2 regions of the Microbacterium wangchenii genome follow, and region 2 is predicted to be linked to the other one. Evidence: predicted binding sites of a transcription regulator. Region 2 holds the regulator's gene; the other holds the start of a gene.

Region 1 (15,678 bases), 1.2 Mb from region 2:
CGTACATGTGCGGGGGGCTGGCCACGATCGCCACGACCGGGCCGATGTCCCGGATGCTGCGCACCGCCGCCTCGTCGATGAACCCGAGAGGGTCGAACAGCAGACATCCCTCTTCGGTTCGAACGAGTTTGGAGAGCTGGCCGATGCCGGCTTCCGGAGAGCTGCGGATGCCCCACAGATCGGGCTCGAGCTCGGCGATCGCGGTCTGGTAGCCGGCTTCCGTCATCTCCTCCAGCGTCAGCCAGCGCTGACCGCTCGCCGGCACCCATTGACGCTCATCGGCGCAGATCGCGCACACCTCGGGACGCGCGGCATGCTCCACCGCACAGGTGGCGCAGATCCAGAACGACATCCCGACATCTCCCCGCTTGCCGTGGCACCAGGTCGCCCTCAGTCAACCAGACAGAGCCGGCGTCTCGGTCGACCGACATCGATGGAAGCGGAAGAACCCCCAACACCCCTGAGCCCTACCCGAAGGAGGAGTCGGCCTCCGCCTGGGAGATCGGGTAGATGGCCGTCTGGTCGCGGAGGATGTGCCACCCCGACGCATCCGTCCGGCCCCGAGAAGGTCGGCCAGAACGCGTCGGCGTAGTCGGCCACCCGCCGGTGCGTCCGACGCTCGGGATCGGCGTCGTCGAAGAGGAGGACGTCCGCGTCGAAGTCGTAGTAGCGCCCGAACACATCGGCGAAGGCGCGCAGGGGGTCACCCTCGACGCGGTCCCAGCCGAAGATCCACTCGCGCTGCAGGGCTGCGACCTCCGCTGCCGATCGGTGCTCGGTGTCGCCTGTTCCCGTGTCCATATCCCGTTCTTAGGGCCCGCCGCGTCTGCGGAACCAGGGACTGATGAACCCGGGATGGAGCGGGAGCCCCGGTCAGCGGGGAGCGCGCGAGGGCGCCCGAGCCGGAGCCCGGACGCCCTCAGATGCGACGGATCAGCGGAACACGAGGAATCCGCTCACCCCCGTGGACGACGCGACGGTGTCGCTGCCGTCGTACTGCGCGATCACGACCTTGACCCCGCGGGACTGCGCGGGCAGCGGGATCGTCACGGTGCCCTCGGCGAGCGCACCGGTGTAGGACCGGCCGTTCACCCACACCTCGACCTCACCGGTGGCCGCCTCGCCGCCGGAGGGGGTGACGGCGACGGTGACCGCGTAGTCCTGGGACGACGTGCCCACGTAGCGGTTGAGCGTGACCTTGGTCTGCGACGTGAACTTCACGAAGACCCCGGCGCTGTCGGCTACCCCGGGGGTGGGGTTGCCGGCGGCGGTGGCCGTGACCCGCACCGAGAGGGTCGTGCCCACGTCGGCCCTGGTCACCTTGTACGTCTGCGCGGTGGCGCCATCGATGGGCTGACCGTCGCGCAGCCACTGGTAGGCGACCTCGACCTCCGCCGGCTCCCACGTTCCCGGCGTCGCGGTGAGCGTCTTGCCCACGCGCGGGTCGCCCGAGATCGTCGGCGCCTCCGTGGCCGCCGGCGCCGCCTGACCCGAGTCGACCGTCAGCACCGTGCGCACCGCCGAGTCGGCGTACTGCGCGACGCCGAGGTACCGCGTCTGCGGCTGCAGGCCCGACCACGACAGTGCGTAGGTGGTCTCGACCCCCTGTTCCACGGGGATCGGGTTGGGAGTCGCCGTCAGCGCCCCCTCGCCGACTTCGGCCGGCACGTTGCCGAACCACAGGTCCCACGTGAAGGGGTCGGTGAAGGAGAACACGTTCGCCTCGATGAGGTACGTGCCCGCCGTCGGCTCCTGCAGCGTCACCTGCTCGTCCGCCGCGCCCGTCGCCGACTGCCACACCTCGTAGTAGCGCAGATCGTCGGGGCTGACGACGCGGTACACCGCCAGGTCGAGGTCGCTGGTCTCGTCGTCGGAGGAGTCCAGCGTGAACCGCGACAGGGCGGTGCCCTCGGGCACCTCCACGATCCAGCTCACATACCCTTCGCTGTCGGCACCGGAATTCTCATCGCCGGTGTGGCCGTCCACGGGGTTGTCCGGATCGGCCAAGAGCTCCATCGGCGCCAGGCCGCTGAGGTTCACCGGCAGATCGCCCGTGATCCCCGGCGTGATGGTCACGTCGGTGCTGCCGTCGATCCCGGTGCCCGACACCTCGGCCGGAGCATCCGCCGTCACCGGCTGGATGACGATGGGCGAGCGCACCGTGGTGTCGCCGCTCGTCCAGGTCAGCCGTCCGCTCGTCCACTCCTCCGCGGGAGCGCCGTTGCGCGTGAACGTCACCGTGTACGACTGGGTCTCCCCGGCCGCACCGAAGGTCAGCGAGGCCGGCTCGACGACCGCGTCGATGCCCGGTACGTCGATGGATGCGGTGAAGGTGCCCGCCTGCGTCGCGGTCACCGTGCGCGTCACCGTCTGCGGCGTGGAGAGCGATCCGATCGCGATGGAGGCGAGGTTGAGGTCGCTGCCGTCGATGGGCTCCACGCCGAAGTCGTACAGGCCCTTGCCCTGCAGGTACGCCGCCCAGTCGTCGGGACCGTTCAGGTAGAGCAGCCCCGGCTCGAAGAACCGGGTCGGGTCGACGTGACCGGCGCCCTGCGCGAACGGGTCGGTGGCCGTGGAGCCGTCGTCGTTCACGGTGTCGTACGCGGTGGTCATCATCGCCGACTTGATCTCGGCGGGCGTCGCGTTCGGACGCTCCCCGAGGTACAGCGCGGCGAGCCCGGCGATGTGCGGGGCCGACATGGACGTGCCCGACTTGAAGCCGAACGTGGGGTCTTCGCCCGCGCGGTTCTGCGTCGCGGCGAGGATCGCCACGCCGGGGGCGGTGAGGTCGGGCTTGAGGATGTCGCTGCCGTCGGCGAGCATCGGCCCGCGGCTGGAGAAGCCCGCGATCACGGGGGTCGGGGTCTCCACCCCCGTGACGTTCTCACCGATCAGGGTGGCCGTGGCATCCGGAGTGTTCCGCACGTACTCGAGCAGCGCGGCACGGAAGGTGTCGGCGATGTGCACGGTCGGCACCGAGTGGAAGTCGTTGTCCAGCGAAGACGGCGTGACGTTGACGAGGATCATGCCGATCCCGCCCGCCTCCTCGACGGCCTGCGACTTCTCGATGCGGGCGTTCTCGCCCCGGTCGCACACGACGATCCTGCCCTCCGCCTCGGCCGGATCGAGCGCCCCGATGTAGCACAGCGCCGCCTGCGCGGGATCGGCGCCGTCCGCGACGATGTCGCCGCCGTACACGACCGGACCGGTGACCTCCTCGCCGGACGGCACCGACACCGATGCGCCCGCGGCCTCGAAGCCGTTGGGCAGCTGCACCGTGCCCTCGTAGGTGGGGACGGTGGATGCGGCGACCGTGGTGTACCACGGCGACGCGTGGTCGGCGGTCGCTGCTCCCGGCCCGGCGTTGCCGGCGCTGACGGACACGAAGATCCCGGCGGCGGCGGCGTTGAAGAACGCGCGGTCCTCGGTGGAGAAGGTCGTGGTGGCCGCTCCACCGCCGATGGAGTAGTTGATGACGTCGACGCCGTCCGCCACGGCGGCGTTGATGGCGGCGAGCAGGTCGCTCAGGGCGCAGATGTCGTCGGTGTTGACCAGCGGGTCGGGACCGGAGTAGCACGCCTTGTAGGCGGCGACCTTGGCCCCCGGCGCCACGCCGGAGATCTCTTCGAAGTCGATGCCCTCCACGCTCGCGGCGACGGCGTGATTGCCGGCGGCGGTGCCGGCGGTGTGCGATCCGTGCCCGTCCCCGTCACGCGGAGACAGCACGTCGGCGGAGAAGTCGTAGCCCGCGGCGGCAGCACCCGAGCTGAAGTACTTCGCGCCGATGAGCTTCGTGGAGTAGTCGTCGACGTCCCACTCCTCTCCGGTCACGCGCTCGCTGCGGAACGTCGTGCCGTCGCTCTTGGCGAAGACGACCTCGTTGCCGTCGAGGTACGGCTCCGCGCCGGGCGAGGTGCCCAGCGGCTCACCGGCGAACGACGGATGCTCCGGTGCGATGCCGGTGTCGATCACGCCGACGACCGTGCCGGCGCCCGCCGCATCCGGTCCGCCGACCGCTTCCCACACGCCGCCCTCGCCCTCGAGCCCGAGGAACTCCGTGGAAGGGACTGCGTCGGGGTGACGGATCTCGTCGGGCACCACCGCGGCCACGCCCTCGGTGGCCGCCAGCTTCGCGGCCTGCTGCGCGCTCAGCTGCGCGCTGAACCCGTTGGCCGCCAGCGTGTACGAGTACTCGCGGTCGGCCCCCACCTCTGCCGCGACCTCCTGCTGGCGGTCGTCGAGGAACTGGGTGTACTCCTGCACCTCGGGTGCCCTCGCGTCGAGCTTGTCGCCCTCGTCGGGCTGCGTCGAGCGCAGGTTGGACACGCCGCCGTCGTAGGTCGCGGCCGGCGCCTCATCCAGCAGCACGATGTACTGACCGCTGGGGGCGTCCACGGGAACGGGGCTGGTCACCTCCCCCGCGGCGACGGCGCCGTAACTGGCGGTGGCGGACAGGCCGGTCAGGAGCGCGGCAACCGCCACGACAGCGACCGAACGCAGGGGTCGACCCATAATGCGCTCCAGACGGGGGGATGTATCGAGCGAAATGCGTGACAGCTCTGCCGCGCGTTGCACAAACATAGCTCACAGGTCACTACCAGCCAATGGTCACATCGCCTCTGGATTCTCCCGGCCCGCGGCGGGCAGGCTCTCAGCGGCCAGGGGTACGCTGAACGCGTGGCCGCGGCATCCCGACTCCCCACGCGCGTCCTGCTGATCTGCGCGGCGATCGGTGTCGCAACGGGGCTGCTGTCGGCCGGCTGGGCCGTGCTGCACGCCATCACCGCCGTGGGCGCCGTCGCGCTGTACGGACTCGTGCTCGGATTCCACGCCCTGCCCGGCGTCATCGCGCAGGAGATGCTGCGCCAGCCGTGGGTCGCCCTCATCACCCATGCGATCGCGGCGATCGTGGGATCGGCGATCGCCCCGACGATGCTCGCCGGCTACATCCTGGCCGCGGTCGTCTTCGGCGGCGTGCAGGAGGGGGTCGCCGCTCTCACCCGCTATCGCCACTGGGAGCCGTGGCGCTTCTTCCTCTCGGCAGCGGTGACGGGCCTCGTGCTGGCCGTGCCCATGTGGTTCGCGTTCGGCGTCGCCGGCTTCGAGCTGTGGGTGCAGGTGGCCTTCGTGGCGCTGTTCCTGCTCGGACCCGTCGCCTGGACCGCGGTGGGACTGGCCGTGGGCACGGGCCTGCGCCGCGCCGGCGTCGCCCGCACCGCGACCCGGCGGTGACCGGGATCTCCGCCGCGCCGCTCCTGCGCCTGCGCGGCGTGGCGATCACCCACGACGGAGCCGACGTGGCGACCCCCGCCGACGTCGGGTTCGACGTGTCACCGGGCGAGGTCGTGCTGGTGCTCGGGCCCAGCGGCTCGGGCAAGTCCACCCTCGCGCTCGCCCTGAACGGCCTCATCCCCCACGCCGTCCCCGCGACGGTGACGGGCTCGATCGAGGTGGCCGGCATGGATGCGGCGACCACACCGGTGGCCACGTTGAGCACGCGCGTGGGAATGGTGTTCCAGGATCCCGACGCCCAGATCGTCACCGGCACCGTGCTCGACGAGGTCGCCTTCGGCCCAGAGAACCTGCGGCTGCCGGTGGACGTCGTGCTCACGCGGGCCGAGGCGGCTCTGCGCCGCGTGGGCCTGTGGGACCGACGCGGCGACAACCCGGATCTGCTCTCCGGCGGAGGGCGGCAGCGCCTCGCGATCGCGGCGGCGCTCGCCATGGGCTCGCCCCTGCTCGTGCTCGACGAGCCCACTGCGAACCTCGACCCGCGCGGGATCGAAGAGGTGTACGCCGCGCTGGCCGACGTCGTCGCCGCCGGCGACCGGGCGATCCTCCTCGTCGAGCACAACCTCGATGCCGCCGTGGGCCTGGTCGACCGGGTCGTCGTCCTCGATGGGGCCGGGCGACTGGTCGCCGACGGATCCGTCGACGACGTCCTGCGCGGCCGTGCGGAGGAGCTGCAGGCGATCGGGGTGTGGCTGCCGACATCGCTCCTCGCGGCGCTGCGGCTGCGCCGCGCGGGGTACGCCATCGATCCGCTCCCCCTCACCCCCGGCGAACTGCGCGCCGCGCTCGAGCGGACGCCGCCGCCGGCGGCGGCGTCCGAGGCGGCCGGACGCGGGCGGCCGGCCGCATCCGGAGGCGAGCCGATCGTGCGCGTGCGGGGGCTCACCCTGACCCGCGGGCGCGGGGCGGCCCGCACCACCGTCCTGGACGGCGTCGACCTCGACGTCGCGGCGGGCGCGTTCGTCGCCGTCGTGGGGGCCAACGGCGCCGGCAAGACGACGCTCGTGCAGGCCGTCGCCGGGGTGCTGCGCCCGCCACGCGGCACGGTGCGGCTCGATGGACTCGACGTGCACTCCGCCGACGCCCACACCCTGTCGCGGCGCGTCGGCTTCGTCTTCCAGAACCCCGAGCACCAGTTCATCGCGCACACCGTCTTCGACGAGATCGCCCACGGCCTGCGGATGCAGCGGCTGGCCGACGACGTCGTCCGCGCCCGCACGGACGAGATCCTCGAGCGATTCGGCCTCACCCGATACGCCGGGACGCATCCGTTCCTCCTCTCCGGCGGGCAGAAGCGGCGACTGTCGGTGGGCACCGCGCTCGTGGGCGGTGCGCGGATCCTGGTGCTCGACGAGCCCACCTTCGGTCAGGATCGCGCGCGGGCCGACGAGCTCCTGACGCTGCTGGACGGCCTGCGCCGCGAGGGCACGACGATCATCGTCGTCACTCACGACATGCAGCTCGTGGCCGAGCACGCCGATCATGCCGTCGTGCTCGCCGGCGGACGTGTACTGGCCGCCGCCCCCACCGCCGAGGTCTTCGCCGATGACGCCCTCCTCACGCGCGCGGGTCTCCGGCCGCCGCCGCTGCGGGCCGCGCTGCACGCACTCGCGCAGCATCCGGAGCTGTCCGCCGTGGCACGCCTCGCCGACCTCCCGGGCGGCAGCGGATGAGCGCGCGCGTCGACCCGTACGCCGCCCCCCTCGCGACGGGGCGGCTGCGGTTCCTGCCGCGCCTCAATCCCCTCGCCAAGCTCGCGGCGCCGCTGCCGGCGATCGTGCTCGTGCTCTTCGCCCGTGATGTGATCACCCCGCTGACCTTCCTTGTGCTGGGGTACGCGGTGCTGGTGGTGGGCGCCCCGTGGACGCGGCGCCTGGGCATGGCGCTGGGCGTTGTCGTGCCGGTGGGGGTGGCGGCGGTCGGCGTGGCGTTCTCGCTGTGGGCGGATGCGAGCCGCGTCGACGACACCGCCGTCCTCGTGCAGCTGGGCGGATGGACGTGGTACGCCGGCGCTGTGGAGAGCGGGTTCTCCACCGCGCTGCGACTGGCCGCCATCCTCGTCCTCGCCCTCATCGGCGGGATGACCACGACGGGGCCGGACCTCGTCCGCGCCCTCGTCCAGCAGCTGCGTGTGCCGTACCGCATCGGCTACACCGCCCTCGCCGCGTTCCGCTTCGTGCCGCGGTTCGGGTACGAGCTGGACGTCATCCGCCAGGCTCATCGCGTCCGCGGGGCCCACGGCGGCCGAGGACCCTTCGCCGCCATCGCCCGATGGGTCGGCTACATGGTGCCGCTGCTGGCGGGCGCCATCCGTCACGCCGAGCGCGTGGCCCTCGCGATGGATGCGCGCGCGTTCGGCGCGTACCCCGAGCGCACCGAACGCCACCTCGTGCCCTTCCGCACCCGCGACGCCGCGTTCGTCGCGGGGTTCTGGGTGGTCACCGTCGCGCTGTTCTGGGTGGTGCGCGCGTGGGGCGCCTGACGGCCCCGCGCCGCAGCATCCGGCTAGACATTCCCTAGAATCGGCCCAACGCCTCGACCGGGCGCGGAGGGGAGACGCCATGGCACGGCGACGCAGAACCGTGGCCCGGCACGCCCGCCTGGGCTCGCCCAGCATCGCCGGGCAGCTGCTGACCCTGGTCGCCGTCGCCGTGGCGGTCGTACTCGTGGCCGCCGCCGGCACCGTCGCGTACGCGACGTACGACCTGGCCGCGAGCTTCACCGAAGACGCCGTCGAGCTGGAGGACCAGCCGTCACCGCCGCCGGACATCGGGGCGATCGAGGGCGGGGTGAACCTCCTGGTCACCGGCATCGACGAGTGCGAACCGGAATACGCCCACTTCTTCGGCAGCCGGTGCACCGGGAAGGATGCCGCGAGCCGGCTCAACGACGTCAACATCCTGCTGCACATCTCCGACACTCCCCGGCGCGTGACGGTGGTGTCGTTCCCCCGCGACCTCATCCTGCAGGCACCCGGCTGCACCCGCACCGACGGGTCGCGCTGGAGCGGCGGGACGGTCCAGATCAACGAGCTGTACTCCATCGGCGGACTCAACTGCATCGCGAACACCGTCGCCGACCTCAGCGACCAGGAGATCCCCTTCGCCGCGACGGTGACCTTCGGTGGCGTCATCGAGATCACCGATGCCGTCGGGGGCGTGGAGGTGTGCCTCGCGCGGGGCATGCGCGACCGCGAGACCGGCATCGACTGGCCCGCGGGGCCGCGCACCGTCGCGGGGATCGAGGCGCTGCAGTTCCTGCGCACCCGCTACGGCGTGGGCGGCAGCGACCTCGCGCGGGTCAGCAACCAGCAGCAGTACATGTCGCGCCTGGCCCGCAAGCTCGTGAGCGACGAGGTGCTCTCCGACCCCGCGACGCTCTACCGGCTGGCGGCGACGGGGCTGCGCAACGTCGATCCGTCCACCACCCTGACCAACCCGCTCACCCTCGTGCAGATCGCGCTGGCCGTGAAGGACGTGCCCTTCGAGGAGATCGTGTTCGTGCAGTATCCGACGCTCACCGCGCCGTCGGACGAGGACCGCCTGGTCCCGAACTACAGCGCCGCCGCACCGCTGTGGCAGGCGCTGGCCGAGAACCGTCCGATCGAACTGACGGGCGAGGTCGGCGCCAACAACGGCGTCGTCGAGGTCACCCCCGAGCCCACCGACCCGTCCGCGCCGCCGACGGAGACGGCCGCACCCACGCCGACGGCCACTCCGACTGCGCCCTCCGACGCCGTGGCCCTCCCCCCGAGCGTGACGGGTTCCACCGCCGCGCAGGAGACCTGCTCCGCCGGAAACCTCTCCCAGTAACCCGGCCCCCGCCGGGGTCGCCCGGCGCGCACCCGTGTGCGCAGAATTCAGGAGATCCGCGCCCCCGGCGGCCGCCACAGCACCCCGGCCCGGCGTGTCTCCTGAATTCTGCGCGCTGACGGCTGGGCTCAGCGCCGCCCGGCGAGCTGGCGGCCGACGATCTCGCGCATGATCTCGTTCGTGCCGCCGTAGATGCGGTGCACGCGCGCGTCGAGGTAGGCCCGGGCGATGGGGTACTCCGTGATGTACCCGTAGCCGCCGTGCAGCTGCACGCACGTGTCGAGGACCTCGCCCTCGCGCTCGGTCGTCCAGAACTTGACCTTCGCGGCCTCCTCGGGCGTGAGCTTGCCCTCGCCGTACAGGGCGATCGCGCGATCGACGTACGCCCAGAGCACGTCGACGGTGGTCGCGACATCCGCGAGCCGGAACCGCGTGTTCTGGAAGTCGATGACGGGCGTGCCGAACGCCTCGCGGCTCTTGACGTACTCCAGCGTCCACGCGAGGCCGGCGTCCGCGGCCGCGGCGGCGGCGACACCGATCGAGAGGCGCTCGAGCGGCAGGTTGCGCATGAGCTGGATGAAGCCGTGCCCCTCCTCACCGCCGATGAGGTTCTCCTCGGGCACGAAGACGTCGCTGAAGGACAGCTCCGCGGTGTCGTGGCCCTGGAAGCCCATCTTGTGCAGCTTCTTGCCGTGCTCGAAGCCCGCCATGCCGTTCTCGATGAGCACCAGGCTGAACGCATCCGGGCGGTTGCCCTCGCCCGTCTTGACGAAGGTGACGACGAGGTCGGCGGTCTTGCCGCTGGAGATGAACGTCTTGGCGCCATTGACGAGGTATCCGCCGTCGACCTTCTTCGCCGTCGTGGTCACGCCGCGCAGGTCGCTGCCGGCGCCGGGCTCGGTCATCGCGAGGGCGCCGATCACCTCACCGGTCGCCATGCCGGGCAGCCACTTCTGCTTCTGCTGCGGCGTACCGAAGTGGGCGAGGTAGGGCACCGCGAGGTCGTCCTGGATGCCGAAGGCGCCGGCGAGCGAACCGGCACCGGCGCGGATGACCTCCTCCATCACGATCGTGCGGAAGCGGTAGTCCTGCAGCATCCCCGCGCCGCCGAACTCCTCCGGCACCGACAGGCCGATGAGGCCGGACTGGCCCGCCGCGAGCATCGTCTCGCGGTCGATCTCCCCTTCGGCGTCCCAGCGCTCGCGCGCCTGGTTGGAGACGTAGCGCTTGACGAATTCGCGCACCACGTCGCGGAACGCCTCGTGGTCTTCGTCGTAGATGTCGCGGTCCATGCCGACTCCCTCTCTGCTCCGAGTGGATGCTGTGGGCTCCGGCCGATCGACCGTGCTGCCCGAGCGATTCTAAGGGAGCGCTCCGCCGCGCCGGACGTCCGCTGTCGGAACCGCATCCCACCGACGGTGATACCCGGTGCCGCGTTGTGGGATGGCGCCAGATGCCGGCCTACTGCGCGTAGCCGGGGGCCGGAGGCAGGCCGAAGAACTCCTCGAGGGTGGTCCACCCGCCCTCGTGGTACGTGCGCGCGAGGTCGGGTCCGATGTACCGGAGGTGCCAGGGCTCGGGCATGTATCCGGTCACATCCGTCCGGCCCTCGACGTACCGCACGATCCAGCCGTACTCCCACGCGTGCTCGGCGATCCACCGCCCCTGTGGGGAGCCGGCGAGGTCGTCGATCGTCGCGCACGAGCCGTCGCACGGGACGACATCCGCCGTGAGGCCGGACTGGTGCTCGCTGAAGCCCGGCCGCGCGCTGACGAGGTCGGCGCCCTCCACGCCGCGGTCGGCGGCGTGCCCCCCGTAGGTGCTGCGCTGCGTCGCGTACGAGCGGTACGCGCTCTCCACGGCGATCTCGCCCGCACCGGCGCCGGCCGCCGCCTGGACGAGCGCGCTCAGGGCGGATGCCGCATCCTCTCGCAGCGCGGTGTCGGCGAGGGTGCGCACGCCCTCGGGCGCGCGCAGCGGGTTCGGCTCGACGTCGATGGGGACGTAGGGGCGCTGCTTGTTGATGACCACCCACACGCGGGCCGGATCGTCCAGCCGGATGCACGGCGCCGTCCCGGTCGCCACCGCGGAGCGGAACAGCTCGGGACCCCCGGCGGCCGCGATCGCCGCGGCGTCGTCGCCGGCTGCCACGGCGGCGGCGAGTGCGGGGTCCTCGCACAGCGTCCCACCTCCGGTCGTGCCGCCGGTCGGCGCGGGCGACATCACGGGCGTGGGAAGCCCTTCGGCCGGGATGGGCTGGATGAGCGCCTCCACCGTCTCCTGCGGGGCCGCGCTCGACGGCGCCGCCGCCGGTTCGGCCAGGGCCGGGGCGGTGAGGGCGGCGCCGGTCGCCGCGGCGGCGCCCGTTGCGAGCAGGAGGGCTCCGGAGAGCGCCACGACGACGCGCATCCCGGGTCGCCGGCGGCGTGCGTGCTGCGCAGGCGCCGTCACGCGGGTGCGGGCACTCCGCTGCGCGGCCTCGCGAAGCGCGCGGCGCGTCAGGGTGTGCGGGTCGGGTGCCGTCACGCTCCCATTGTCCCCCAGGCCGCCTCGCGCGTCAGCGCACGGCCGACGCTTCGAATCTCTGTGCGACCGTCTTGACAGAGATTCGTACGTCTGTTCCCATGGAACGATGAGGTGGCAAGGGCAGCAGCTGGGAGTCGACGACCCGTCCGCTCTCCCGGGCATGGAGCGGATGGACGGCCTCGTCCGCTCGGTCACGACACCGGAGTTCGCCGGCATGACCTTCCACGAAGTGCTGTGCAAGACGGCGCTGAACCGCGTGCCCGGCGCATCCGCCATGCCGTTCGACTGGACGGTGAATCCGTACCGCGGATGCAGCCACGCCTGCACGTACTGCTTCGCCCGCGGGACCCACGAGTACCTCGATCTGGACGCCGGCAGCGATTTCGACTCTCAGATCGTGGTCAAGGTCAACGTCGCCGACGTGCTGCGCACCGAGCTGCGGCGCGGCTCGTGGACGCGAGACCCGGTGATGCTCGGCACCAACACCGACCCGTACCAGCGCGCCGAGGGGCGCTATCGGATCATGCCGCAGATCGCATCGGCGCTGACCGAGTCGGGCACGCCGTTCTCGATCCTCACCAAAGGTTCGCTGCTGCGGCGCGATCTGCCGCTGCTCACGGATGCGGCGGCGTCGGTGCGCGTCTCGCTGGCCATGTCGATCGCGGTGTTCGACGATGTGCTGCAGAAGTCGATGGAACCGGGGACGCCGACCGCGCAGGCACGCCTGGACACCGTGAAGGCGGCCACCGAGGCGGGATTCCGGGTGACTGTCTTCCTCATGCCGGTCCTGCCCCATCTCACCGACTCGGTCGCGGCGCTCGACGACGCGCTGCGTCGCATCCGCGAAGCCGGAGCCGACCGCGTCGTATACGGCGCGCTGCATCTGCGCCCGGGCGTGAAACCGTGGTTCTTCGCATGGCTGGAGCGGGAGCATCCGGAGCTCGTCTCCTCGTACCGCGGCCTGTATCCCGGGGTCTCGTCGCAGGCACCGAAGGGGTACCGGAAGTGGCTCGCCACCCGGGTGCGGCCGTTGCTGCGGCTGCATCGCCTGGACGGGCGCGATGAGGACGACCATCCGCGCGGCCGGCCCGTGCCAGGCCTCGCCGATCGCGCCCTGCGCCCGGTCGAGGGCGATCCGGGCGCGTTGCGGGGCCTCGGGCCGGTGCAGGAGACGCGGCCGCGGGTCGCACCCGCCAGCGCGCCCACCCTTTTCTGACGACGCAGGCGCCGCGGGCGGTGCCCGCGATAAGCCCGCGAACGGCGAGACCGCACCCCACCGGCGAAACAACGACATCATGTCGCGGTCTCGTCGGTGCGATGCGGTCTCGCGGAGTCTGGTTCGCCTCCCGGCGGGGTTCCGTGGCCACCCCGTGCGGAGGACAATCGGCGAGCATGACCGACACCGCTTCGACGGACGACCGCCGCCGCATGTGGGACGCGAGTCGCCGTGCCCACCACCTGCTCTCCGGCGAGCGGCCCCTCACGATGACCGAGCAGCTCGAGCGCCTGACCGCGGGGAGCGCCGACCTGGACCGGCGCGGAGACGTCTACGGAGATGGCGTCATGCGCGAGCTGGAGGAGCGCATCGCCGCGATGCTCGGCATGCCGGATGCGCTGTGGCTGCCCACCGGCACGATGGCGCAGCAGATCGCCCTCCGCTGCTGGGCGGAGCGGGCCGGCACGACGCGGGTGGTGCTGCATCCGCGTCACCACACCCTGCTGAACGAGGAGGACGCGGTCACCGCGCTCGCGGCATTGACCCCCGTGTTCGCGACGGAGGAACCGCGCTACGCCACCGCCGAGGAGACGGGGGCGGCCGCGCGAGGTGCCGCGGCCGTCGTGTTCGAGGTGCCTTTCCAGGACCTCGGATACGAACTGCCGCCGTGGGCCGACTTCCGTGCCGCCGTCGGGGCGGCCCGCGCGGCCGACGCCGCCGTGCACCTCGACGGCGCGCGCCTGTGGGACGCCGCGGCGGTGTGGCGACGGGATACCGCCGAGGTCGCCGCACTCGCCGACTCGGTCTACCTCTCCCTGTACAAGGCGCCGGGAGCGATGTCGGGGGCCGCCCTGGCGGGCGACGCGGAGCTCATCGATCGCGCGCGCACGTGGCGGATCCGCTACGGCGGGCAACTCTTCTCAGCCTGGCCCGCGGTCGTCGGCGCGCTGCGCGGCCTCGATGAGCGCGTCTCGCGCGTACCGATGTGGACGGCCCACGCCGGTGTGATCGCCGGCGCTCTCGACGACGTCGGGATGCGGCCGCTCCCCTCCGCTCCCCGGCCCCGCGAGTTCTTCGTCCGCGCCGAGGCGAGCGCAGCCGACATGAACCGCGCGGTGCTGGAGGTCACAGAGACCACCGGATGGCGCTTCCTGCACGGATGGTGGGCGGAGGAGGGGGGCGGCGCGCTGGCGGAGATGACGACCGCCGATCCGGCGCTGGACTGGACGGCCGACGACGTCCACCGCGTCGGCAGGCTCGTCGCCGACCGCGCAGGCGGCACACGATGACGCCGCATCCGGCCCGCGCGCCGGATCGGCCCCATCCCGGATCAACTCGCGAACGGCGAGACCGCACCCCACCGGCGAAACCGCGACATGATGTCGCGGTCTCGTCGGTGCGATGCGGTCTCGCGGAGTGGGCCTCGCGTCAGGCGGGGACGTGGGCCGGGTCGGCGACCTCGGACACCTCGGACACCTCGGACACGTCGGCGACCTCGGATGCGTCGGACACCTCGGACGCGTCGGCGACGTCGGCGGTCGCGCCCAAGCGCAGCTGCTCGAGGAGGTCGTCGCCGGGGCGCACCTCGTCGAACGGCGCCTCGATCTCGGCGCGCTGCAGCATCTCGGTCATGCGGCGGCGGCGCTGACGCGGGATGAGCGTCACGACGGTGCCCGCGCGACCCGCGCGGCCGGTACGGCCTGAGCGGTGCAGGTACGTCTTGTACTCGTCGGGAGCGTCGGCCTGGATCACCAGGTCGATGTCGTCGACGTGGATGCCGCGGGCTGCCACATCCGTCGCCACGAGGACACTGACGCGTCCCGAGGTGAGCCGCTCCAGGTTGCGCGTGCGCTTGGCCTGGTTGAGGTCACCGTGCAGGGCGACGGCCGAGATTCCGGCGTCGTCGAACTGCTCGGCGAGCATCTCGGCGAAGGCGCGCGTGCGGGCGAAGACCAGCGTCTTGCCGTCGCGGTCGACCAGCGAGGTGAGGATCTCGGCCTTGTCACGGTGGTCGATGACGAGGATGCGGTGGTCGATGGTGCTCGACTCCTGCGTCTCGCCGGCCACCTCGTACACCGCAGGGTCCACGAGGAACTCGTCCACGAGCGCGGCGACCTCACGGTCCAGCGTCGCCGAGAACATCAGCTTCTGCGCGCCGTCCTGCACGAGGCGGAGGATGCGCTGCATCGGCTCGAGGAATCCGAGCTCGCTCATGTGATCGGCCTCATCCAGCACGACGATGCGCACGTCGGAGAGGTCGAGCTTGCCCTGGCGGATGAGGTCTTCGATACGGCCCGGGGTTCCGATGATGATGTCGACGCCCTTGCGGAGCGCGCCCACCTGACGGGCCTGCGGCACGCCACCGTAGATCTGCGTGGTGAACAGGCCCACACTGCGGGCGATGGGCTGCACGGTGCGATCGATCTGCAGTGCGAGCTCGCGCGTCGGAGCGAGGATGAGCGCCTGCGGCAGGCGACCGAAGGCACGCTTCTGACCGGCCTGCGCGCGCAGGAGGCTCTCCACGAGCGGGGCACCGAAGGCGATCGTCTTGCCCGAGCCGGTACGGCCGCGTGCGAGAACGTCGCGGCCCTCGAGGATCGGGGCGACGGTCGCCGCCTGGATCGGGAACGGCGTGGCCGCACCGAGGTCGGCGAGCGTGCGGACGATGTTGTCGCCCAGCCCGAGGCTCGTGAACGTCACATCCGACGTCTCCTGCGTCTGAACGGCCTCGGCCTGAAGCTTCTCGTGCACGACGTCGACGTGCTGCTCGTGCGCCTTCGAGGCCGTCTCCGACTTCCAATCGGACCGGTTCGGTCCGGCATCGCGGCGGGG
Region 2 (15,678 bases):
GATGCTGCTGCGCCGGGAATTCTCGGAAGGGTCGCTCGCGATCATCACGGGCGTATCCCCGGAGGCCGAGGAGGTGCTCCGCGCCCTGTACGGCCTGGACCTGAAGGTGGGGGACTGGGCGGTGCCGGTGTGGTTCGTCGCGGCGGTGCTCGTCGCGCTCACGCTGGTGTGCACGACGCTGTCCGCGGCACGCATCCGCCGCCGCATCCGCTAGGGCGGGGCCGGCGGCGGTCGAACGTAGAATGGCACGCATCATGACACCGCCCTCCAGCGCCCCCACGCTCATCGCGCCGTCCGCCGCGGCCAGCGACCTCGACGGCCGCCCCCGCACGTACGAGGTGCGCACCTTCGGCTGTCAGATGAACGTGCACGACTCCGAGCGGCTGTCCGGCTCCCTCGAGAGCGCGGGCTACGTGCGTGCCGCCGCCGGCGAGGAGGCCGACGTCGTCGTCATCAACACGTGCGCCGTGCGCGACAACGCCGCCGGCAAGCTGTACGGCACCCTCGGGCACCTGAAGTCGCGCAAGGACGTGCATCAGGGCATGCAGATCGCCGTGGGCGGGTGCATGGCGCAGATGGACAAGCAGGCGGTCCTGGACAAGGCGCCGTGGGTCGACGTGGTGTTCGGCACCCACAACATGGGCTCGCTCCCGAGCCTGCTCGAACGCGCCCGCCACAACGGCGAGGCGGAACTGGAGATCCTCGAGTCCCTCGAGGTGTTCCCCTCGACGCTGCCCACCAAGCGCGACTCCGCAGCCAGCGGGTGGGTCTCGATCTCCGTCGGCTGCAACAACACGTGCACCTTCTGCATCGTCCCGAGCCTGCGCGGCAAGGAGAAGGACCGCCGTCCCGGCGACATCCTCAGCGAGATCCGGATGCTGGTGGACGACGGGGCGATCGAGGTCACGCTGCTCGGGCAGAACGTGAACTCCTACGGCGTGGAGTTCGGCGACCGGCTCGCCTTCGGCAAGCTCCTGCGCGCGGCCGGGGAGATCGACGGGCTCGAGCGGATCCGGTTCACCAGCCCCCATCCGGCGGCCTTCACCGATGACGTCATCGCGGCGATGGCCGAGACGCCCGCCGTCATGCCGTCGCTGCACATGCCGCTGCAGTCCGGCAGCGACCGCGTCCTCAAGGCGATGCGCCGGTCCTACCGCAGTGAGCGGTTCCTGGGGATCCTCGATCGCGTCCGCGAACGCATGCCCCACGCCGCCATCACCACCGACATCATCGTCGGCTTCCCCGGCGAGACCGATGAGGACTTCGAAGACACCCTGCGGGTGGTGGCCGCCTCCCGGTTCTCCAGCGCCTTCACCTTCCAGTACTCCATCCGCGCCGGCACGCCGGCCGCGACGATGCCCGATCAGGTGCCCAAGCACGTCGTGCAGGAGCGCTACGAGCGGCTTCTCGCGCTGCAGGAGCGGATCTCGCTGGAGGAGAACCAGCGCCAGCTCGGCCGCGAAGTTCAGGTCCTCGTCTCCACGGGGGAGGGCAAGAAGGATGCCGCGACGCATCGCCTCACCGGCCGGGCGGAGGACAACCGGCTGGTCCACGTCGAGGTGCCCGCCGGCTCCGCCGTTCCGCGTCCCGGGGATGTCGTGACCGCCGTCGTCACCCACGCCGCGCCGTTCCACCTGCTCGCCGACAGCCCCGACGGAGCACCCCTGCGCGTGCGCCGCACGCGCGCCGGCGACGCGTGGGACCGCGCGCAGGCGGACTCCTGCGGCGTGCCGGCGGCACCGGCCGCAGCATCCGGTCCGCGCCCGGTCTCGCTCGGGCTCCCGGTCCTCCGCGTCGGAGAGTGAGCACGCCGCGCCTGTGGGCCGTCGTCGGCGCCACCGGCACCGGCAAGTCCGCCCTCTCGCTCGCCCTCGCCGAGGCCCTAATCGCGTCGGGGCGTGCCGCGGAGATCGTCAACGCCGATGCCATGCAGCTGTATCGCGGCATGGACATCGGCACGGCGAAGCTCCCCGTCACTGAGCGCCGGGGCATCCCGCACCACCTCCTGGACGTCCTCGACGTCACCGAGGAGGCCGCGGTGGCGTGGTACCAGGATGCGGCGCGCGCGGCGATCCGCGGGATCCACGAGCGGGGCGCCGATGCGATCCTCGTGGGGGGCTCGGGGCTGTACGTCTCTGCCGTGATCCACGACTTCCGCTTCCCCCCGCGCGACCCGCAGGTGCGCGCGCGACTGGAGGCGGAGCTGGCCGAGCACGGTGCCGGCGCCCTGTTCGCACGCCTGCGCGAGGCCGACCCCGCCACCGCAGCGCGCGTCGATCCGGCCAACGGCCGCCGGATCGTGCGGGCCCTGGAGGTGCTCGCGCAGGGGGAGGCCACCCACGGCGCCGCGCTTCCGGACAAGCCCACCCCATGGCATCCCGGCACGCACGTGATCGGCGCGCACATCGAACGCGCCGAGCTCGTGCCGATGCTGGATGCCCGCGTGGAGGGGATGTGGCGGGCGGGGCTCGTCGATGAGGCGGAAGCGCTGCGCGCGCGGGGGCTCGAGGAGGGCGTGACAGCTCGACGTGCGATCGGCTACGCGCAGGCGCTCGCCCAGCTGCGCGGCGAGGTCACCGCCGACGAGGCGATCGCACAGACGCAGGCACTGACCCGCCGCTACGCGCGACGTCAGGTGTCGTGGTTCCGCCGCTACGCCGACGTGACGTGGGTCGACGCGCGCACGGCCGACTCGGCCGCGCTGGCCCGCCGGCCCGCCCCATAGACTGGACGGATGCCGCTCACGCTCCCGTTCACCAAGGGCCACGGCACCGGGAACGACTTCGTCGTGATCGCCGATCCCGACGGCGACCTCGACCTGTCGGACGCGCAGATCGCGACGCTGTGCGACCGCCACTTCGGCATCGGGGCCGACGGGGTGCTGCGGGTGGTGCGCTCCACCGCGATCGAGGAGGGCGCGGACGCCGTGGGCGCGGAGTGGTTCATGGACTACCGCAACGCCGACGGCTCGAAGGCGGAGATGTGCGGCAACGGCACGCGGGTGTTCGCGAAGTATCTGGTCGACGCGGGTCTCGCCGACATCGACGGCGGGCTGCGGATCGGCACGCGCGCGGGCGTGAAGACCCTCACCCGTAGCGACGACGGCTTCGAGGTCGACCTCGGTGCGTTCGCCATCGAACCGGGGGAGACCCTCGTGCGGGCCCGAGGACTGGACGTCGCGCGCCCCGGCGTGGGCGTGGACGTGGGCAACCCGCACGTCGTGGTGGCGCTGTCCTCGCTCGCCGAACTCGAGGGCCTCGACCTCGCCTATCAGCCGCTGCTGGAACCCGCGCCCCGCCACGGCGCCAACGTGGAGTTCGTGGTGCCGGCCGACCCGCTCGTGCGCGACGGAGTGGGGAGCCTGCGGATGCGCGTCTTCGAGCGCGGAGTGGGGGAGACCCTCAGCTGCGGCACCGGGGTGGCCGCCGCGGCACTGGCCGCGCGGCATTGGGCGGGACCGGCGGCGCCGGACCGGTGGATCGTCGACGTGCCGGGCGGGCGCCTGGGCGTCCGTGTGCGCGAGGGCGACGTGCTGCTGTCGGGCCCGGCATCCCTCGTCTTCTCGGGCGAGGTCACGCTCGCCTGATCAGGGGAGCGCGATCGTGCCGGTCTCGGGGGTGCCGTGCTTGCGGACCTTGAGCACACGGTATCCGCGCCCCGTCGCCGCCCTGTGCACGCCGTAGCCGCGCGGGAACGTCGCGGCCAGCCACCGCTGGAGCGAATCCGAGCCGAGGTTCCGCTGCACCACGAGCCACGCGTCCGATCGTTCGTCCAGGCGCGGTATCCAGCGCTCGAGCATGCTGTGCAGCTCGTTCTTGCCCACGCGGATCGGCGGGTTGGAGCGGATGGTGCGGAACTTCACGTCGTCGGGAACATCCTCGGGACGCGCCGCGTTGATGTTGGGGAGTCCCAGTTCCTCGGCATTGCGCCGCACGAGGTCCAGGGCCCGTTCGTTGACGTCGACCGCCCACACCGTGGCGCGCGGCGATTCCAAGGCAAGTGTCAACGCGATCGGGCCCCAGCCGCAGCCGAGATCGAGGAAGTGGCCGCCGGAGGGCGGCGGGGGCGTGTGGGACAGCAGCACCGCGGTGCCGGCGTCGAGCCGGTCGGGGCTGAAGATTCCAGACGCCGTCGTCACTTCCCGATCCTGTCCCGCCAGCGGGACGCGGATGCGGCGCAACTGCGTGGGACTCGAAGGCGACGCGCTGAAGTAGTGGTCGCTCCCCATGCCGAGAGCGTAGCGGAAGAGTCTTGGCGCAGGGGGAGAGTTAGAGTGCAGGGATGCGCCGGGTGACACCGCCCGGGCGGCATGATTCCGCGGAAAAGGATGAGATGACGGACACCACCACACCCCGGAACGGGCAGGACTCGCTCGTCGACGGCACGCACGGGGCGGACACGGATCCCGTCGAGCGGGTTCTCGCACGCGCCGACGCGCGTTCGGGGGTCCGCGTGTTCGGAGCCGCTCAGGCTCTGCAGGACGAGACCACGGTCGCCTACGACGACACCGACGGCGATCAGTGGGACCGTGAGGAGCGCGCTGCGCTGCGTCGCGTGGTCGGGCTCTCCACGGAACTCGAAGACGTCACCGAGGTCGAGTACCGCCAGCTCCGGCTGGAGAACGTCGTGCTCGTCGGCGTGCACCCCCAGGGGTCGCAGGAGGATGCCGAGAACTCGCTGCGCGAGCTCGCCGCCCTCGCCGAGACGGCCGGCGCGGTCGTGATGGACGGCGTGCTGCAGCGGCGGCCGCATCCGGACCCCGCCACCTACGTCGGGCGCGGGAAGGCGCAGGAGCTGCGCGACATCGTCGCGGCGGTCGGCGCCGACACCGTCATCGCCGACACCGAGCTCGCCCCCAGCCAGCGGCGTGCCCTCGAAGACGTGGTGAAGGTCAAGGTCATCGACCGCACGACGGTGATCCTCGACATCTTCAGCCAGCACGCCAAGAGCCGTGAGGGCAAGGCGCAGGTCGAGCTGGCGCAGCTGGAGTACCTCCTGCCGCGTCTGCGCGGGTGGGGTGACTCGATGAGCCGCCAGGCCGGTGGCCAGGTCGGCGCCGGCGGTGCGGGCATGGGCTCGCGCGGACCCGGTGAGACGAAGATCGAGCTGGACCGCCGCCGCATCCGTACGCGCATGGCGCAGTTGCGCCGGCAGATCCGCGACTTCGCACCCGCGCGCGACGCCAAGCGCGCCGAGCGCAAGCGCAACGTCATCCCCGCCGTCGCGATCGCCGGCTACACCAACGCCGGCAAGTCGAGTCTGCTCAACCGCCTCACCCGCGCGGGAGTGCTGGTGGAGAACGCGCTGTTCGCGACGCTGGATGCCACGGTGCGCCGGTCGCAGACCTCAGACGGGCGCGTGTACACGCTGACCGACACGGTCGGGTTCGTCCGCAACCTGCCCCACCAGCTGGTCGAGGCGTTCCGCTCGACGCTGGAAGAGGTCGGCGACGCCGACGTCATCGTGCACGTCGTGGACGGGTCGCACCCCGATCCCGCGGCCCAGCTGGCGACGGTACGGGATGTCATGGGCGACGTGGGCGCGCGATCCACGCGTGAGATCGTCGTGTTCAACAAGGCCGACCTGCTCGAGCCGGACACGCGGATGGTGCTGCGCGGGCTGCAGCCGGACGCGCTGTTCGTCTCCTCGCGCACGGGCGAGGGCATCGAGGAGCTCCGCGCCGAGATCGAGGACGCCCTGCCGCTGCCGGCGGTGGAGGTGCGCGCCGTCGTCCCGTACGACCGCGGGGAGCTCATCTCCGCCGCGCACGAGTCCGGCCTGATCCTGGCGCAGGAGCACCGCGCCGAGGGCACGTTCCTGCACGCGCACGTCGGGGAGCGCCTCGCCGCCGAGCTCGCCCCCTTCGCGTCCTGACCCTGTCCCACGCGACGAGAGTGCATCGCCTCGGCGAGAGTGCACCGAATATGGTGCCGGTTCGCCGGGACGATGCACTCTCGGAGGTCAGAAGGGCAGTGGTGCGTGGTCGGTGGGGACGAGGAGGATCCCGACCACCAGGCCCTGGTCATCCACCGCGACGCGTCCGCTGATCTCGCCCGCCTCGCACACGAGCGTCGTCGCGCCCACGACGGTGCCCACGACGGCATCATCGTCGGTGAGCACTTCTCCGCCGCCGGGCACCTCCACGCGTGTGTTCTGGAACCCCTGGAGGGCCCCGACCTCGCCGAGCACGGTCCGCCACGTCTCCGCGATGGTCTCGGCGGGGAGCTCCCGCGCCGTGACCGGATGCATCGCCTGGGACAGGCCCGCGTGATCGCCCGTGGCGATGAGGGTGAACACGTGCTCGGTGAGGGTGCGGACATCCGCCACTCCTCGCCGCACCAGCGGCTCCCCGCCCACCGGATCCACCGGCTTGCCGAATCTCTTGAATGCTGCCTGCCTGGTCATTCCCAATTCCTTCCCGATGTCCGCCCATGTCCGGCCCGCCGCCCGCGCCGCATCCACGGCGGCTTCCAGGCGCTCGCGGGCGACACGGACCGCGTCCTGTGCTTCCCGGATCTCGTCCATGCGCGTCCGTCAACCAGAAGTTGACAGCGGCGTCAACCAAACGTTGACGCGAGCGGGTGTCAGGACAGGAGGAGCGGCGGGACGCCGGGGGTGTCGAACCCGAAGACCTGGCCGAGGAAGGCCAGCTCGCTCTCGAGCGCGTGCACGATCGTCTCGGCACGGCGGAAGCCGTGCCCCTCGCCCTCGTACAGCACGTACGCGTGCGGGATGCCCCGAGCCACGAGCGCGTCGCGGATGGCCTCCGCCTGAGCCGGTGGGACCACCGCATCCTCCGCGCCCTGCAGGATCAGCAGCGGCACGGTGAACCCCTCCGGATGGCTGAGCGGCGACCGCTCGCGGTACACATCCTCGGCCTCGGGGAGCGGCCCGATGAGCCCGTCGAGGTACCGTGCTTCGAAGTCGTGCGAATCCTCGGCGAGGGCGCGGGCGTCGCCGACGGCGTAGCGGGCGACGCCGGCCGAGAAGACATCCGTTCCGACGAGCGCGGCCAGGACCGTCCAGCCGCCGGCCGAGCCGCCGTCGATCGCGAGGCGCGCGCCGTCGGCGTCACCGCGCGCGACGAGCGCGCCGGCGGCAGCGGCGACGTCCTCGACGTCGACGATGCCCCATTGGCCGCGCAGGCGCTCGCGGTAGGCCCGGCCGTAGCCGGTGGAGCCGCCGTAGTTCACGTCGAGGACCCCGATGCCCCGGCTGGTGAAGTACGCCGTCTTCGCCGACGCGGCCGGACCCACGTGAGCGGTCGGGCCGCCGTGCACGAGCACGAGGTAGGGCGGGCGTTCGCCCGGCGTCCCCGTGTGCTCGGGGTTCGTCGGCGGGTAGGCGAAGGCGTGCACGGGGCCGCGCGGGCCGTCGGCCGTCACGGCCTGCGGCCGCGGCATCCACTCCTCCGGCAGGACAGCGGCCCCGCCGGTGATGAGCGCGGCGGGCGCATCCGTGTCGAGGTCGACCAGCCACAGCCCGCCCTGGGACGTCGTTCCGGAGCCGGACACGAGCACGCGCCGGCCGCGGGCGTCCTCGATGAGGGCGCCGGAGGTCACCGGAACCGGGAGGATCCGTGTGCGATCTCCGACAACGGCGACGATCTCGTCGGCACCGTTCGTGCGCACCGCGACGAACCCGCCGTCCACCGGCGCGAACCACCGCGACCCCAGCACCCACAGGCCGCCGCCGGTGTCGGCATCGGCGGGGGCGAGCGGATGCGGCGTACCGCCCAGGTGCGTGCGCCACACGTTCCAGCGTCCCGTGCGGTCGTCGAGGAAGGTGAGTTCGTCGTCCCCCGTCCACTCCGGCTGGAGGGGAGCGGAGCCCTCGCCGCCGGCGACGACGGTCCACGTGCGCACGGCGTCGTCCTCGAGCGTCCCCGTCCGAAGCTCGGCGCGGTCCCACGGCATGTCCGGATGGTTCCACGCGATCCACGCCAGCTGCGTCCCGTCGGGCGACAGGGTCGGCTGCGCGACGAAGTCGCTGCCCGCGACGAGACTGCGCACCGCTGCGTCATCGGCGGCGGCGGAGCCGTCGAGGGGGATCGTCACGATGTCGCGCAGCGGCGTGCGCGCGTCGCCGTCGCTCTCGCGCACCGCCAGCAGGATGCCGGCCTGGATGCGCAGCCCGCCGTAGCGCACGCCGTCGCGCGGTGGCGTGAGCGGCCGGGGCGCTGCGCCGGGGCGCAGCGACCACACGCGGCCGTCGCTCTTCTCGACGTACGTCAGTTCACCGGCGTCAGTGACCGCCCACGCGCCGCCGCCGTACTCGTGCACGCGCGAGCGCGCGTTGCCGGGGGCGGGCAGGACGTCCGAGACGGTGCCGTCGGTCCGGCGTCGTCGGACGGTCGTCCGGCCGCCCTCCTCCGGCACGGTCTGCCCCCACCAGATCTCGTCGCCCACGAGACGCGCCCCGTCGATGCGGGGCGATGCCGTCGCGACGGCGTCGGCGGACAGCGGGGACGGCCAGGATCCGAAGGGCAGGGGAGTCGGCATCCCGTCAGCCTAGGCGCCGCCCACGGTCCTCGGGATGCGTGTGCGGGCGCGCTCGCGCACGGCGATCAGACGGCGCGCAGCACCGCCACGACGCGACCGAGGACGACGGCGTCGTCGCCGAGGATCGGCTCGAAGGCGGAGTTGCGGGGGAGCAACCACGTGTGACCGTCGCGACGGCGGAAGGTCTTCACGGTCGCCTCGCCGTCGAGCATGGCCGCGACGATCTCGCCGTTCTCCGCCGTGGCCTGCGAACGCACGACGACCCAGTCGCCGTCGCAGATCGCCGCATCGATCATGGAATCGCCGGAGACCTTCAGCATGAACAGGTCGCCCTTGCCGACGAGCTGGCGGGGGAGGGGGAAGATCTCCTCCACGTGCTGATCGGCGGTGATGGGGACTCCCGCCGCGATGCGTCCGACGAGCGGCACGAGAGCCGCGTCGCCGAGGGCCGGCGCGGTGTCGGCGGGATTCTCGGCGGCGGTGCCGGGGAGGTCGATCAGCACTTCCATCGCGCGCGTCTTGCCCGGGTCGCGGCGGAGGTAGCCGCTGAGTTCGAGCTGGTTGAGCTGGTGGGTGACGCTGGAGAGCGACTTCAAGCCGACGGCGTCGCCGATCTCCCGCATGCTCGGCGGGTAGCCGTGCCGTGCGATCGAACGCTGGATCACCTCGAGGATCGCCAGCTGCTTGTCACTGAGGCTCTTCCGCCGGCGTGTCTGCGGCTTGTCGCGAGCGGTCGCGTCGGTCATTCTCGTGCTCCCTCCCGTGCCCGCCTTGGCACCGGTCTTCGAATGTCGGAGGTCCGTGATGGTCTTCCGTTGTCGAAACCGTATCCGGTATCGGGCTGCGGATCACGCTGCACCACGCGTGTCGCGTTCGATCCGTGTCCGACATCGGAACGATTGACATCCCCACAGTATCGAAGATAGATTCGGAATACAGGTTCGCATCCGGCCCTCCCGGCCGAGGGTCGGGTGCGAACCTTCCGCCAGAGGAGGAGCCATGGCCACCATCGCGAGCGTCGCCCCCACCACCCGTCTGCGTCTGACGGCCCGCGGCCGTCGGCTGCTGGCCGGCCTGGCCGCGCTGCCCGCCGCCATCGCCATCGCCCTCGCCGTGCTCGGCGGTGGCGCAGCTCTCGCCTCGGCCGAGGGCGGCGCGCCGGCCGGCACCTTCACCGAGATCACGGTCATGTCGGGGGAGTCGCTGTGGTCGATCGCACAGGATCTCGCCCCCCACGCCGACCCGCGGGACGTCGTCGAGGACATCGCGCGTCTGAACGTGCTGGAATCCTCGACGGTCTCGGCCGGTCAGCGCCTGGCCATCCCGGTGGAGTACGCGCCGCAGTCATAGCCGGCCGCCTCGCCGTAGCATGGGAGGAATGACGACCCGGTTGGACGATCTCCCGCTCCGCGACGATCTGCGCGGCCTCGTGCCGTACGGCGCACCGCAGGCGCCGCTGCCCATCGCCCTGAACGTCAACGAGAACACCCACCCGGTGCCCCAGGAGGTCGCCGACGACATCCTGGACTCGGTGGCCCGGGCGCTGCGGGACATCAACCGGTACCCCGACCGCGAGTTCACCGCGCTGCGGGAGGCTTTCGCCGGCTACCTCGGGCACGGTCTCACGGCCGAGCAGATCTGGGCGGGCAACGGCTCCAACGAAGTGCTGCAGCACCTTCTGCAGGCCTTCGCCGGTCCCGGGCGGACGGCCTTCAGCTTCGCGCCGACCTACTCCATGTACCCGCTCCTCACCCGCGGCACCGGAGCGCAGTGGATCGCCGGCGAGCGCGCCCACGACTTCACCGTCTCGCCCGAGTCGGCGGCGACGCAGGTGGCGCAGGTGCGGCCGGATGTGGTCTTCCTGTGCGCGCCGAACAACCCGACCGGAACGCCCATGGGGCTCGATGTCATCGAGGCCGTCTACGACGCCACCGACGGGATCGTCATCGTCGATGAGGCGTACCAGGAGTTCGCTCCGCGCGACGAGCGCTCGGCACTGACCCTCCTCCCGGGGCGTGAGCGCCTCGTGGTGTCGCGCACCATGAGCAAGGCGTTCGCGTTCGCCGGCGCGCGCGTGGGTTACCTCGCTGCCGACCCCGCCCTCGTCGACGCGCTGCGTCTGGTCCGCCTGCCCTACCACCTCAGCGGACTGACCCAGGCGGCCGCGCTCGCGGCGCTGGCCCACGCGCCGGTCATGCTCGGAATGGTGGACGAGATCGTCGCGCAGCGCGACCGCATGTCGGCGACCCTCGCCGCCCTGGGGTACACCCCCTACGACTCCGGGACGAACTTCGTCCTGTTCGGCGGCGTGGACGACCCGGCCCGGACCTGGCGGGAACTGTACGACCGCGGCATCCTCGTCCGCGACGTCGGCATCCCACACCACCTGCGTGTCACCGCCGGCACCGAGGAGGAGACCACCGCGTTCCTGGACGCCCTGGCCTCGGTAGGATCGAAGGTATGACCGCATCAGGCGCGCCGCGCACAGCGACTCTGCGACGCGCGACGAGTGAGTCCACCGTCGAGCTGGAAGTGAACCTCGACGGCACCGGCGTGAGCGAGATCTCCACGAGCGTGCCGTTCTACGACCACCTGCTCACGGCGTTCGCGAAGCACTCCCTGACCGACCTCACCGTGCGGGCCACCGGCGACACGCACATCGACGCGCACCACACCGTGGAGGACGTCGCGATCGTGCTGGGCGACGCCATCCGTCAGGCCCTGGGCGACAAGGCCGGCATCACGCGGTTCGGCGACGCGCTCGTGCCGCTGGACGAGGCGCTCGTGCAGGCCGTCGTGGACATCAGCGGCCGTCCCTACCTCGTGCACACCGGCGAGCCGGCCGGGTTCGAGTACCACCTCATCGGCGGCCACTTCACCGGCTCCCTCGTGCGGCACACGTTCGAGGCGCTCGCCTTCCACGCCGGCCTCACGGTGCACGTGCGCGTGCTCGAGGGCCGCGACGCCCACCACATCGCCGAAGCGGAGTACAAGGCGTTCGCGCGCGCGTTCCGTCAGGCCAAGTCGCTGGACCCGCTCGTGGAAGGCATCCCCAGCACGAAGGGTGCGCTGTGACCGACCGGCCGGTCGTCGCTGTCCTGGATTACGGCTCGGGCAACGTCCACTCCGCGGTGAAGGCGCTGGCCGCCGCGGGCGCCGACGCGCGACTGACCAGCGACCGTGGCGTCATCCGCGATGCCGACGGCCTCGTCGTGCCCGGTGTCGGTGCGTTCCGCGCCGTCATGGAGGCGTTGCGGGAGAGCCGCGGCGACGAGGTCATCGATCGCCGCCTCGCCGGTGGCCGGCCCGTCCTGGGCATCTGCGTCGGCATGCAGGTGCTGTTCGGGCGCGGAGTGGAGCGCGGTATCGACACGGAGGGGCTCGGGGAGTGGCCCGGTGCCGTGACCGAGCTCGACGCGCCGGTGCTGCCGCACATGGGCTGGAACACCGTCGAGGCCGGCGAGGGATCACGCCTATTCGCCGGCATCGAGTCCGAGCGGTTCTACTTCGTGCACTCGTTCGCCGCGCAGCAGTGGCAGCTGGAGGTCATGCCGCCCTTCCCCGCGCCCACTCTGACGTGGTGCTCCTACGGCACGCCCTTCCTTGCCGCGGTGGAGAACGGTCCGCTCTCGGCGACCCAGTTCCACCCGGAGAAGTCCGGCGAGGCCGGCATCAAGCTGTTGTCCAATTGGATCGGCGGCCTGCGCAGGGATAGCCTCTGAGCTTGTGCCCCGCGCGGGTGCCCGCCTTCCGTTCGCCCGAGGAGCCATGAACGATTTCGCCTCCAGCCCCGAGCTGATCCTGCTGCCCGCCGTCGACATCGCCTCCGGGAAGGCCGTGCGCCTGACCCAGGGGGAGGCCGGCACCGAGACGAGCTACGGCGACCCCGTCGATGCCGCCGTGGAGTGGGCGCGACAGGGCGCGAAGTGGATCCACCTCGTGGATCTGGACGCCGCCTTCGGGCGCGGAAGCAACGCCGCCGTCCTGCGCAAGGTCATCAAGGCGGTCCGGGGCGTCCAGGTCGAGCTCTCCGGCGGCATCCGCGACGACCGGTCCCTGGAGGCGGCGCTGGACAGCGGCGCCGCCCGGATCAATCTCGGCACGGCTGCGCTGGAGAACCCGGAATGGGCCGCCGACGTGATCAGCCGCTACGGCGATGCGATCGCCGTCGGTCTGGACGTGCGCGGCACGACCCTCGCCGCCCGGGGCTGGACCCGTGACGGCGGGGACCTGTGGACGGTGCTGGACCGGCTGGAAGAGGCGGGGTGCTCGCGGTACGTCGTGACCGACGTCACCAAGGACGGCACGCTGCGCGGCCCCAACCTGGAGCTCCTGCGCGAGATGACCTCGCGCACGCCGAAGCCCATCGTCGCCTCCGGTGGCGTGTCGAGCCTCGACGACATTCTCGCGCTGCGCGATCTGGTGCACCTGGGCGTCGAGGGCGCGATCGTGGGGAAGGCGCTGTACGCGGGCGCCTTCACGCTGGCTGAGGCACTGGATGTCGCCGGAGGCTGATCCGGGCGCCGATTCGGCGGGGGTTCCGTGGGAGGGCCGCCGGTTCGAGTCGAACCCGCACGCGGGGGATGACGGATCGGCCGATCCGGCGCTCCTGGCGGCGCTCACCGCCTTCCGTGCGGGGGAGGGCGACGCCGTCGCGGTCGTCGAGGCGTACCGGAGCGCGCGGCTGCTCATCCCGCTGATCGCGGAGAAGGGCGACTCCGGCGTGGGCGCGCACGGGCTCGAGGTCGACAAGACGCAGGAACTGTCCATCGTGACGGTGGCCGCCCCGGACGGGCGCAAGGTGCTCCCCGTCTTCACCTCGGTGGCCGCGATGGGCCGGTGGGATGCCGCGGCCCGCCCGGTGCCCGCCGAGGGCGTGCGCACGGCGCTGGCCGCCGCATCCGATGACACCGACCTCATCGTGATCGATCCCGGCTCGGAGACCGAGTTCGTCCTGCGGCGCCCCGCGGTGTGGGCCATCGGGCAGGGCATCGCGTGGGAGCCCAGCCATGTGTCGGCGGAGGTGTTCACGGGCCTGCAGGCGTCCATCTCCGGCGAGCTGGCCGTGCTCGACCTCGCCGTCGAGCCGGGTGACCCGACGGCACGGCTGCGGGGTCCCGAGCTCGTCGTGCACCTTCAGCTCATGCACGGGCTCGCGCAGGAGGAGCTGGATGCCGTGCTCGCCCGCGTCGCCCGCCGGTGGGCGGCCGATGACCGCATCGCGGTGCTCGTCGACTCCCTGACCGTCAAGCTGCACCGCTCCCCGTAATCCTCTCGGGAGTCTCGGGGGAAGGGCTTACGTGACGGGCCCCGTCCACTTCTCGCCCGGCCCCTTGCCGATGGGGTCGGGGAGCGGGGAGGCCTCGCGGAAGGCCAGCTGCACGGAGCGCAGGCCGTCGCGCAGCGAGCGGGCGTGCATGTCGCTGATCTCGGGGGCGCCGGCGGTGATGAGGCCCGCGAGGGCGTTGATGATCTTGCGGGCCTCGTCCAGGTCGGTCTGGTTCTCGGGGTCGTCGGCCAGCCCGACCTTCACCGCGGCGGCGCTGAGCAGGTGCACGGCGGTGGTCGTGATGACCTCCACGGCGGGGACGTCGGCGATGTCGCGGGTGGCGGATGCGGCGGCGCGCTCCTGCTCCTCCCAGCGGGCCAGGCGCTCGGTCTCGGGGTCGGGGGTGGGCTCACTACCGGGGATCGTGTGCACAGCGTTCTCTCTGTTAGACTATGGCGGGCTCCGGAGCGTTCTGCTTCGGACGAAAGAGGATTCCATCCCACCCGTTCGCCGCTCCAGGCTACCGGGTCCACGCACTCCGCCCCGTCCCCGGGGCTGTTCGGGTGCGAGAAGCCGGCGCTGATCGCGTCGTGCCGGGTGGCGTGCGTTTCCTCTTCGCTCACGTCGCACCCGCGGCGTGGGAGCCGACAGTCGCAGAAGAGGAGTTCCGCATCAGCGATCCCCGCACCAACGACCGCATCCGCGTCCCCGAGGTCCGCCTCGTCGGACCCGCGGGTGAGCAGGTCGGCGTCGTCCGCATCGAGGTGGCGCTGCGCCTGGCCCAGGAGGCCGACCTCGATCTCGTAGAGGTGGCCCCCAACTCGAAGCCGCCCGTGGTCAAGATCATGGACTACGGCAAGTTCAAGTACGAGGCTGCGCAGAAGGCCAAGGAAGCGCGTCGCAACCAGGCGAACACCGTCCTCAAGGAGGTCCGGTTCCGTCTGAAGATCGAAGCGCACGACTACATCACCAAGCTCAAGCGCGCCGAAGGCTTCCTGCAGGCCGGCGACAAGGTCAAGGCGATGATCCTGTTCCGCGGTCGCGAGCAGTCGCGCCCCGAGCAGGGTGTGCGTCTCCTGCGCAAGTTCGCCGAGGACGTCGCCGAGTTCGGCACGGTCGAGTCGAACCCGACCATCGACGGTCGCAACATGGTGATGGTGGTCGCACCGCACAAGAACAAGTCCGAGGCGAAGGCCGAGCAGAACGCCCAGCGCGCTGCCAACAAGGAAGCCGCCCGTTCGGCCGCTCGCGGCGACGCGCCGGCCGAGGGCGACACCGACGCGCCCGCCGAAGCACCGGCCGAGTAAGGCCCCCCGAACTCCCGCCCGAGCGGGAACCACAACGAAGGAAGAGAAATGCCGAAGCAGAAGACCCACTCGGGTGCCAAGAAGCGTTTCAAGGTCACCGGCAGCGGGAAGATCATGAAGCAGCAGGCGAACCTCCGCCACAACTTCGAAGGCAAGCCGACCAAGCGCACCCGTCGCCTGTCGCAGGACCAGGTCCTCGCCAAGGGCGACGCGAAGGTCGCCAAGAAGCTCCTCGGCATCTGAGCGCCGACGCACGTTAGGAAGTAGAAGAAATGGCTAGAGTCAAGCGGGCCGTCAACGCCCACAAGAAGCGTCGCGTCATCCTCGAGCGCGCGTCCGGCTACCGCGGACAGCGTTCGCGCCTGTACCGCAAGGCGAAGGAGCAGGTCACCCACTCGCTCGTCTACGCGTACCGCGACCGCCGCAAGCGCAAGGGCGACTTCCGCCGCCTGTGGATCCAGCGCATCAACGCCGCCGCGCGTCAGAACGGCATGACGTACAACCGGTTCATCCAGGGCCTGGGCCTGGCCGGCGTGCAGGTGGACCGCCGCATGCTCGCCGAGCTGGCCGTGCACGAGCCGGCCGTGTTCGCGTCGCTCGT

Evidence for each region. The regulator LexA, encoded in region 2, represses DNA repair genes until DNA is damaged. The targets are predictions, from matches to a motif close to TCGAACANNTGTTCGA.
Region 1: E4K62_RS00725 (Rv2578c family radical SAM protein) is a predicted target of LexA. The motif match lies at 11,681-11,696, and genes of this name have one in related genera.

Annotation. Positions count from the first base shown of each region.
Region 1 covers NZ_CP038266.1:145,999-161,676, reverse strand. Annotated here, with positions in the region: gene E4K62_RS00770 (MBL fold metallo-hydrolase) at 1-352, opposite strand, end outside; gene E4K62_RS18595 (hypothetical protein) at 391-801, opposite strand; gene E4K62_RS00760 (S8 family serine peptidase) at 934-4,512, opposite strand; gene E4K62_RS00755 (ECF transporter S component) at 4,678-5,232, shown strand; gene E4K62_RS00750 (ABC transporter ATP-binding protein) at 5,229-6,965, shown strand; gene E4K62_RS00745 (energy-coupling factor transporter transmembrane component T) at 6,962-7,774, shown strand; gene E4K62_RS00740 (LCP family protein) at 7,854-9,104, shown strand; gene E4K62_RS00735 (acyl-CoA dehydrogenase family protein) at 9,233-10,396, opposite strand; gene E4K62_RS00730 (M15 family metallopeptidase) at 10,566-11,630, opposite strand; gene E4K62_RS00725 (Rv2578c family radical SAM protein) at 11,737-12,846, shown strand; gene E4K62_RS00720 (beta-eliminating lyase-related protein) at 13,023-14,135, shown strand; gene E4K62_RS00715 (DEAD/DEAH box helicase) at 14,275-15,678, opposite strand, start outside.
Region 2 covers NZ_CP038266.1:1,323,491-1,339,168, forward strand. Annotated here, with positions in the region: gene E4K62_RS06195 (ABC transporter permease) at 1-214, shown strand, start outside; gene miaB (tRNA (N6-isopentenyl adenosine(37)-C2)-methylthiotransferase MiaB) at 255-1,805, shown strand; gene miaA (tRNA (adenosine(37)-N6)-dimethylallyltransferase MiaA) at 1,802-2,725, shown strand; gene dapF (diaminopimelate epimerase) at 2,735-3,586, shown strand; gene E4K62_RS06215 (class I SAM-dependent methyltransferase) at 3,587-4,228, opposite strand; gene hflX (GTPase HflX) at 4,333-5,874, shown strand; gene E4K62_RS06225 (hypothetical protein) at 5,962-6,525, opposite strand; gene E4K62_RS06230 (prolyl oligopeptidase family serine peptidase) at 6,585-8,501, opposite strand; gene lexA (transcriptional repressor LexA) at 8,567-9,247, opposite strand; gene E4K62_RS06240 (LysM peptidoglycan-binding domain-containing protein) at 9,501-9,851, shown strand; gene E4K62_RS06245 (histidinol-phosphate transaminase) at 9,880-10,965, shown strand; gene hisB (imidazoleglycerol-phosphate dehydratase HisB) at 10,962-11,576, shown strand; gene hisH (imidazole glycerol phosphate synthase subunit HisH) at 11,573-12,223, shown strand; gene priA (bifunctional 1-(5-phosphoribosyl)-5-((5-phosphoribosylamino)methylideneamino)imidazole-4-carboxamide isomerase/phosphoribosylanthranilate isomerase PriA) at 12,270-13,016, shown strand; gene E4K62_RS06265 (SseB family protein) at 13,000-13,770, shown strand; gene E4K62_RS06270 (DUF1844 domain-containing protein) at 13,798-14,202, opposite strand; gene infC (translation initiation factor IF-3) at 14,442-15,077, shown strand; gene rpmI (50S ribosomal protein L35) at 15,126-15,320, shown strand; gene rplT (50S ribosomal protein L20) at 15,350-15,678, shown strand, end outside.